DNA from 2 places in the Stenotrophomonas sp. 86428_Sma genome. Region 1 is predicted to be linked to the other one. Evidence: predicted binding sites of a transcription regulator. Region 1 holds the regulator's gene; the other holds the start of a gene.
The links. The regulator FliA, encoded in region 1, starts transcription of late flagellar genes. The targets are predictions, from matches to a motif close to TAAAGTTTNNCNNNCNNNGGCCGATAA.
Positions count from the first base shown of each region.

Region 2: a site for FliA is predicted at 2,284-2,310, ahead of ACZK3J_RS06620 (methyl-accepting chemotaxis protein). Genes of this name have one in related genera too.

Region 1 covers NZ_CM151156.1:2,260,741-2,265,344, reverse strand. Annotated here, with positions in the region: gene flhF (flagellar biosynthesis GTPase FlhF) at 1-325, shown strand, start outside; gene ACZK3J_RS10415 (MinD/ParA family ATP-binding protein) at 312-1,199, shown strand; gene ACZK3J_RS10410 (RNA polymerase sigma factor FliA) at 1,196-1,939, shown strand; gene cheY (chemotaxis response regulator CheY) at 1,997-2,389, shown strand; gene ACZK3J_RS10400 (protein phosphatase CheZ) at 2,389-2,994, shown strand; gene ACZK3J_RS10395 (chemotaxis protein CheA) at 2,997-4,604, shown strand, end outside.
Region 2 covers NZ_CM151156.1:1,449,757-1,454,360, forward strand. Annotated here, with positions in the region: gene ACZK3J_RS06605 (O-antigen ligase family protein) at 1-648, shown strand, start outside; gene ACZK3J_RS06610 (glycosyltransferase) at 648-1,640, shown strand; gene ACZK3J_RS06615 (barstar family protein) at 1,669-2,061, opposite strand; gene ACZK3J_RS06620 (methyl-accepting chemotaxis protein) at 2,342-4,564, shown strand.

The DNA of each region.
Region 1 (4,604 bases):
GCTGCGTGCCGCGCGCCAGGTCCGCACCCTGCTGGTGCTGCCGGCCAACACCAGCTTCGGCGACATGGACGAGGTGGTCCGCCGCTTCGGCGCCGCCAACCTGCAGGGCTTGGTACTGAGCAAGCTGGACGAGACCGGCCGCTTCGGCAACGCCCTGTCGGTGGCCGTGGATCATGCCCTGCCGATCACCTGGGTGACCGATGGCCAGGACGTCCCGGAGGACCTGCACCGGGCCAGTGCAGCCAATCTTGTACTTCGCCTTGAAGATTTGCGCCGCGCGGCCGATATGCCCTGCAACCCGGAGTTGAACCATGCCGTCGCGTGAGTACGCCAAGCTGACCAAGACCTTCCCGCTGTCGGCCACCCGCAGCGAGCCGCTCGGCCCTGTGCGCACCATTGCGGTCACTGGCGGCAAGGGCGGCGTGGGCAAGACGAATGTGTCGGCCAACCTGGCCGTGGCACTGGCTGGCATGGGCAAGCGCACGCTGCTGCTGGACGCCGACCTCGGCCTGGCCAACATCGACGTGATCCTGGGCCTGAACCCCACCTTTACACTGGCCGACCTGGTCGCCGGCCGCTGCACGCTGGATGACGTCATCGTCGAAGGCCCGAACGGCGTGCTGGTGGTCCCGGCCGCATCCGGCCGCCGCCACATGGCCGAGCTGGCCCCGGCCGAGCACGTTGGCCTGGTCAACGTGTTCTCCGAGCTGGAGCGCGAGCTGGACATCATGGTGGTGGACACTGCCGCGGGCATCACCGATGGCGTGCTGACCTTCTGCCAGGCCGCACAGGACACCGTGGTGGTGGTCTGTGACGAGCCGGCCTCGATCACCGACGCCTACGCACTGATCAAGGTGCTGTCGCGCGAGCGTGGCGTGGACCGCATCCAGGTGGTGGCCAACATGGTGCGCGACCCCAACGAGGGCCGCGTGCTGTACGAAAAGCTGACCCGCGTCTGCGAGAAGTTCCTTGCCGATGTCTCGCTGAACTACCTGGGCTGCGTGCCGCAGGACGATTGGCTGCGCCTGTCGGTGCAGCGCCAGCAGCCGGTGGTGAAGGCCTATCCGTCCAGCCCGGCGGCGCTGGCGATCACCGAGATCGCGCGCCGTACCGCGCGCTGGCAGGCGCCGACCGAACCGCGTGGCGGCGTCGAGTTCTTCCTCGAACGCATCCTCAAGCAGCGTGGGGTGACGGCATGAAAGGCGCAGCCCAGTACAGGGAAGTGCAGCGCTCGGCGGCGAACGAAGTCATCGCCCAGCATTCGGACCTGGTGCGGCGCATCGCCCACCACCTGGCCGCGCGCCTCCCGGCCAGCGTCGAGGTCGACGACCTGATCCAGGCCGGCATGATGGGCCTGATCGAAGCCTCGCGCAGCTATGACGCCGACCAGGGTGCTTCTTTCGAGACCTACGCCTCGATCCGCATCCGTGGTTCGATGATCGACGAGATCCGCCGTGGTGACTGGGTCCCGCGCTCGGTGCACCGCCGTGCACGTGATGCCGCCGCCACCATCCGCCGCCTGGAACAGAGCAGTGGCCGTGCCGCCAGCGCCACTGAAGTGGCCGCCGCGATGGAGATGCCGCTGCCCGAGTACCTGCGGCTGATGGAAGACGCTGCACGTGGCCAGGTGCTGAGCCTGGAATCGCGCATCGAGGACCAGGGCGAGCTGGACACCGTCGCCCAGGGCGGGCCGACCCCGCAGCAGGTACTGGAGCGCGGCGAGTTCGGTCGCGAGCTGGGCAAGGCCATCGGCCACCTGCCCGAGCGCGAACAACTGGTGCTCTCGCTGTACTACGAGCAGGAACTGAACCTGAAGGAGATCGGCGCGGTGCTCGGCGTGAGCGAGTCGCGGGTCTGCCAGATCCACGGCCAGGCGGTACTGCGCCTGCGTGGCCGGCTGAAGCTGTTCGAGGCTGCCGACGCAGGCCTCGAAGAATGAACATCCCCGAGGCGGCTGCCCCCGGCCGTCCGGAATGAACAACAAAGGAATTCTGCTTTGAACAAGAACATGCGCATCCTGATCGTCGACGACTTCTCGACCATGCGTCGAATCGTCAAGAACCTGCTGGGCGATCTGGGCTTCACCAATACCGCCGAAGCCGAGGACGGGCATGCCGCGCTGTCGCTGCTGCAGAGCCAGCCGTTCGATTTCGTGGTCACCGACTGGAACATGCCGGTGATGACCGGCATCGAGCTGCTCAAGGCGATCCGTGCCGATGCCAAGCTGAAGACCCTGCCGGTGCTGATGGTCACGGCAGAAGCCAAGCGCGAGCAGATCATCGAAGCCGCCCAGAGCGGTGTGAACGGCTACATCATCAAGCCGTTCACCGCGCAGACGCTGGAAGAGAAGCTCGGCAAGATCTTCGAACGCCTGGCGGCCAGCGTCTGATGGATACCACGGTCGACAAGAACGCCCTCGCCCTGCGCCTGCAGGAGGCTCTGGACGCGCTCGAATCCGGTGACGAGGCCGCCTGGCGGCAGCGCATCGACGGGCTGGTCGCGCTGCGCACGCAGCCGATGATGAGCGGCCTCTCGCGGCTGGCCCGCGAGCTGGGACAGGCGCTGGGCGAACTGCCGACCGTGCCGAGCGAAGCCGGCGAACTGGACGACGCCTGCGCGCGACTGGACCACGTGGTGGCGATGACCGAACAGGCCACGCACCGCACCCTGGACCTGGCCGAGGAATGCCGCAGCCTGACCGAACAGCTGCGCGCCGAAGGCCTGCAGCCGGGCCAGGACGCGCAGCTCGAGCGCATCCGCCACAACCTGACCGAGATCGCCCTGACCCAGAGCTACCAGGACCTGACCGGGCAGATCATCCGTCGCGTGGTCGGCATCGTCCGCCGCGTGCACGAAGGCTTCGGCGCGCTCGGCCTGCCGCCGGAACAGCATCGCACCGACCCGGAACTGGCCGGGCCGGCACTGAAGGGACTGGACCGCCACGCGGTCTCGCAGAACGACGCCGACGACCTGTTGTCGGATCTGGGGCTGTAAGCATGAGCGCGGTATCCGACGACATCACTGCCGATTTCATCATCGAGGCGCAGGAGATCCTGGATCGCCTCGGCGAACAGCTGGTGTCGCTGGAGCAGGCACCGCAGGACAGCGACCAGCTCAACGCGGTGTTCCGCGGCTACCACACGCTCAAGGGCGGCGCCGGCTTCCTCGGCGTCACCGCCATGGTAGAGCTGTGCCATGCCGCTGAAGAGGCGCTGGGCGCCGCACGTGCCGGCCAGGCCGTGCTGCAGGCCCACCACTTCGACGCGGCCCAGCAATCGCTGGACTACCTGCAGTCGATGCTGGACGCGGTTTCCTCCGGCACCGAGCCGGGCTATGCGCCGCCGGACCTGATCGCACAGTTCGACGTGCACGGCGGTGCCGTGGCTGCACCCGCCGCCGCAGCAGCACCCACCGCGGGTGGCAGCGACCTGATCACCGACGACGAATTCGAGGCTCTGCTCGACCAGCTGCATGGTGGCAACGCGCCGACCGCGGTCGCGCCAGCGAAGAAGGCCGACGACGGACTGATCAGCGAAGACGAGTTCGAAGCCCTGCTCGACCAGCTGCACGGTGGCGCGGCACCGGGCACCAAGCCTGCGGCCGTGGTGGCACCGGCACCGATCGCAGCGCCGCGCCCGGTCGCCGCACCGGCACCGGCGGCGAAGCCGGCCGCCAAGCCGCTGGCCGAGGCCGAACATACCGTGCGCGTGGACACCAAGCGCCTGGACGCGATCGTCAACCTGATCGGCGAACTGGTGCTGTCACGCAATCGGCTCAAGACCCTGCGTGCACGCCTGCGCGATGAAGAGCTGGACCGGGCCGTGTCCACTCTGGATATCGCCACCGCCCGCCTGCAGTCGGCAGTGATGCGCACCCGCATGCAGCCGGTGGGCAAGGTGTTCTCGCGCTTCCCCAAGGTTGCCCGCGACGTCGCCCGCTCGCTGAAGAAGGAAGTGGACCTGGAACTGATCGGCGCCGAGACCGAGCTCGACCGCAACCTGGTCGAAGCGCTGGCCGACCCGCTGGTGCACCTGGTCCGCAACGCCATCGACCATGGCGTGGAAATGCCCGACCTGCGCGAGGCACAGGGCAAGCCACGGATGGGCCATGTGCGCCTGTCGGCACAGCAGGAAGGCGACTACGTCAGCATCGAGGTGCAGGACGATGGCGCCGGCATCGACCCGGAAAAGCTGCGTGCCAAGGCGCGCGAGAAGGGCCTGATCGATCCGGAAGCCGCCGCCCGCCTGAGCAGCGAGGAGTGCCTGCACCTGGTGTTCCTGCCCGGCTTCTCGACCAAGCAGCAGGTCACCGACATCTCCGGTCGTGGCGTCGGCATGGACGTGGTGCAGTCACGCATCCGCGAACTGAGCGGCCAGATCCAGATCCAGTCGGAACTGGGCCGTGGCAGCCGCTTCCTGATCCGCGTGCCGCTGACCCTGGCGATCCTGCCGACCCTGCTGGTGCAGGCCGGCGAGGACGTCTATGCGCTGCCGCTGGCCCGCGTGATGGAAGTGCTGCACGCGCCGCGCACCTCGCTGGGCTGGTTCGATGGCCGTGCCGTGCTCGACCGCCGCTCGCACACGCTGCCGCTGGTCGATCTGCGC
Region 2 (4,604 bases), 810 kb from region 1:
ATTCCCGCCATGCTGATGGTGATTGCGGTGCACGTCCGGCGCACCCGGCGCTGGCGGGGGGCACTGGCCTTCGTCGGTGCCCTGGTCATTGGCGTGGTCGGTGCCACCTCGGTGCTGAACCATGAGGTGATCCAGCGCTTCGGTGAGGTCAGTGGCGAGATCTCCGGTTTCAACCAGGAAAACGAGGTCGGCTCGGTCCGCGAGCGCATCGCCATGTGGGGCGTGGCGGTCGACGCCTTCGCCGAGCATCCCGTGGCGGGGGTGGGCCTGAACCAGTTCGGTACCTACGCACGTGAGGGCATCGCCCGCGGCGAGGTGTCCGAGTCGATCTTCCGCTACAACCACCCGCACAACGAGTACCTGGAAGCGGCGGTGACCGGTGGCGTGCCGTTGCTGCTGATCATGCTGCTGGTCTTCATCCTGCCCGGCATTCATTTCGTGCGGCGCCTCGGCCACGCCGACGACATCACCGCGATGATCGCCACCGCCGGACTTGCCGTGGTCATCGTCTATGCGCTGTCGGCGTTCACGGACAACGTGTTCTACCGGGCGATGCCGCATTCGTTCTATTTCTACCTGGTGCTGGGCTTCATGCTGGCGACCGCCTTGCCTGCGCGCGACCTGCGCCGGCCAGGGAGTCCCTCCTGATGGCGCATATCCACCTGCTGGCCGCCGACAACCAGCGTGGCCTGTCCCATGACATCCAGGTGATCGAGCGCTCGTTGCAGCAGCTCGGGCACACGGTGACGGTCAGCCGTCTGGACGCGGTGCGCAATGGGGGGGCCTGGAAACTCCGCGGGATGCGCCTGCGCAGGCTGCTGGCCTCGTGGCTGAGCCTGGGGCGCACGCCGGCCCGGTTCGACATCAACATCTCGCTGGAGCATGTCCGGCCGGCAAGCTTCGGACTGGCCGAGGTCAATCTGTTGATTCCGAATCCGGAATGGGTGTCCGCACGCAGCCTGCGGATCCTGCCGCGGTTCGATGCGTTGTTGACCAAGACCGAAGACGCCACGCGCATCTTCAAGGCGCTGGGCATGCGCGCGCTGGAAGTCGGTTTCTGCAGCCGTGACCGCTACGACCCGGCGGTGCCGCGCAGGCCGCGCACTTTCCTGCATGCGGCCGGTACCAGCCGCATGAAGGGCACGGCAACGCTGGTCGAGGTCTGGAAGCGCCATCCGGAGTGGCCCTTGCTGACCATCCTGCGCGGCGGCCCTTCGGACGAAGATGAGGGCGGGGCCGCGAACCTGCGGATCGTCCGCGAGCGCCTGCCCGACCAGGAGGTGCAGCGCCTGCAGAACGAACATGCGTTTCACCTGTGCCTGTCGCAGACCGAAGGCTGGGGCCATTACCTGGTGGAAGCGATGAGCTGCGGGGCGGTGGTGATCACCTGCGATGGCGCGCCGATGAACCAGATGATCGACGACAGCCGCGGCATCCTGGTTGACGCGCACGAGGGCGAGCCCTGCCATCTGTCCAGGACCTGGCATGTGGATGAGAAGGCGCTGGAACAGGCCGTCGAGCGTGCGCTGGCGATGGATGAGGCCGAGTGGACCCGGCTGGGCGCCAATGCACGCGCATGGCACCTGGCCAGCGAAGTGGCGTTCCCACGCCGGCTGGGCGAGGCCCTGGCCAAGCTTTGAGTTGATGCGGCTGGTTGCTGCAGAGTGCTCAGCCTGGCACCAGGGTGATCTGCGGATGGCTGCCGAAGATCTCCATGACGATCTCGAAGTAGGTCTGTCCCTGGCCAAGTGACAGTGCCGTCAACTGAGCGTGGATGGCCGGACCGTTGAACCTGCCGCCTTGATCGAGTTTCGACTGCAGCCAGGCGCGTGTGGTCTCGCGGCCCAGTGCCTCGCGGCTGTGGGCGATGTCGCGCCACACCACCGTGGCGGTGGCATGACCGGCGAGCGCGCCGTAGCCCCCGTGCAGCAGGTCATCAAGCGCGTCCAGGCTTGCGCCCAGCTGCCAGTCTTCGTCGGCCATGAATACACGATTGATTTCCACGTAGAGGCTGGCGATGTCGTTGATGGACGCGCCTTCGATGTGCAGGATCCGTGTCATCTGCAGACTGTAGCGCTCCTGGGCGACGGTTGTGTCCGGCGCAGATAATCCGGACCGCCCTGGATGGGGGGGGCGTTATTATGGTGTTAATCCTGCGTGATTTTCATCGGCGCTGGCGTGGCAGCGGTATTCGATAATGATATGGCGCCATTATCGGTCGCCGCATTTTCTGACTGCCTGCACAGTTCCATATATTTGGATCGGTCCATATATAAAGTCCCGTAAAGTTTCCCTCCGCTGCGCCGCCATCGAACGTACGGCCACGATCAAGGGAATTGAGATGCTTGCCTTACGTAATCTCCGTGTGGGATCCCGGCTTGGCGCCGGCTTCGGTCTGCTGCTGCTGTTCATCATGGCCATCGTCGGCCTGGTGCTGTATGGGAATCAGCTGAAATCCGCCCAGTTCGAGAAAGTGGTGGACGTCAACATGGTGAAGATGCGCCTGTTGAATGACATGCTTGATACCAACAACGCGGTGCTGATGCATCGTCGCCTGATGGTGATCAAGCGGGGTGACGAGTTCGACAAGGATTACCAGCGTGCCCAGGAGTTGTCGCGGACCTATGACGGTATCTGGGCCAAGTACATCAAGATTCCGCGTGACGCTACCGGCGATACCCTGGTCGCGCGCATCGAGGCGGCCCGCAAGGCCACCGATGCATCAACCCAGCAATTGCATGAGCGCATGAAGGCGGGGGATTTCGATGGTGCAGCGAAGGAGCTGCTGGCCGAGCACGGATTGGCAACGGCCTGGAATGAATCCATTTCGGCCCTGCTGCGCCACCAGGAAACACTGACCGAACGCAGCCGCGAAGAGTACCGCGCAACCGAATCGTGGACCGGCACGCTGTCGATCGCGTTCGGGGCACTGAGCCTGTTGCTGGGGACATTGGCGGCCTGGGCGATCACCCGCAGCCTGACCCGCCCGCTGGAAGGAGCGGTGAAGCTGGCTGACGGCATCGCCAGTGGCCGCCTGGACAGCAGCATCGACGCCACCGGCAACGACGAGGTGACCCAGCTGCTGAAGTCGATGCAGCGCATGCAGGCGCAGCTGCAGTCGGTGATGGCGGCACAGGGGGAGCTGGCCCGCCAGCACGATGCCGGCAGCCTCAGCTACCGCATGGACGAGAGCGCGTTCCCCGGTGACTACGGGCGCATGGTGCATGAGACCAATGCGCTGGTTGGATCGCACGTGCAGGTACAGAACCGGCTGATCGAGGTGATGAAACACTACGCACGCGGCGATCTGTCGGTGGACATGGACCCGCTGCCCGGCGAGAAGGCGGCGATCACCCAGGCGATGGACGAAACCAAGTCCAGCCTGTCGGCGATCAACAGCGAGATCCGCCGCTTGGCAACCGCCGCTGCGGCAGGTGACTTCAGCCTGCGTGGTGACGAGGATCGCTTCGCCTACGATTTCCGCGACATGGTGGCGGGGCTGAATCGCCTGATGCAGACCACCGACGAGAATCTGGTGCAGGTCTCGACCCTGCTGCAGGCCATCTCGCGCGGTGACCTGACCGTGCGCATGCAGGGCGATTTCCACGGTGTGTTCGCGCGCATGCGTGATGACTGCAATGCCACGGTCGATCAGCTCAAGCAGATCGTCGGTCGCATCCAGGCCAGTGCATCCAGCATCAACCTTGCGGCAGGTGAGATCGCCTCGGGCAACACTGACCTGTCACGGCGTACCGAACAGCAGGCGGCAAACCTGGAAGAAACGGCAGCATCGATGGAGGAACTGACCTCCACCGTGAAGCAGAATGCCGAGCATGCACGGCAGGCCAACCAATTGGCCATCGGCGCGCATGGTGTTGCCTCCCAGGGCGGTGAAGTGGTGGGCCAGGTGGTCACCACGATGTCGGCCATCGAGGCATCGTCGAAGAAGATCGCCGAAATCATCTCGGTCATCGATGGCATCGCCTTCCAGACCAATATCCTCGCGCTGAATGCGGCGGTCGAAGCTGCGCGTGCCGGCGAGCAGGGCAGGGGCTTTGCAGTGGTGGCCAGCGAAGTGCGTACGCTGGCGCAGCGCTCGGCGGGTGCGGCCAAGGAGATCAAGGGGCTGATCGAGGATTCGGTCGGCAAGGTCGCCGACGGCTCGGCGCTGGTCCGCCAGGCGGGCACCACGATGGGCGAGATCGTGGCCTCGGTGCAGCGCGTGACCGACATCATGGCCGATATCTCTGCTGCCTCCCAGGAGCAGAGCTCGGGCATCGAACAGGTCAACCAGGCGGTGGTGCAGATGGATGAGACCACGCAGCAGAATGCGGCGCTGGTCGAAGAAGCCAGTGCTGCAGCGCGCTCGATGGAGGAGCAGGCCAACCTGCTGGCCGAGGCGGTTTCGGTGTTCCGCACGGGGGCGGTGACCGCCGCCGCCGCGGTGCGCCCGGCGCTGGCAGCCGTGGCGGCATCGGTTACCCCGGTGCGCCGTCCGGCATCGCTGTCGCCACGCATCGAACCAACGCTGGCTGCCAATGCGGGTGGCTGGGAAGAGTTCTAGAAGAGGGCAAGGCCGGCAGGGAGACGGCGCCCATCGCGAC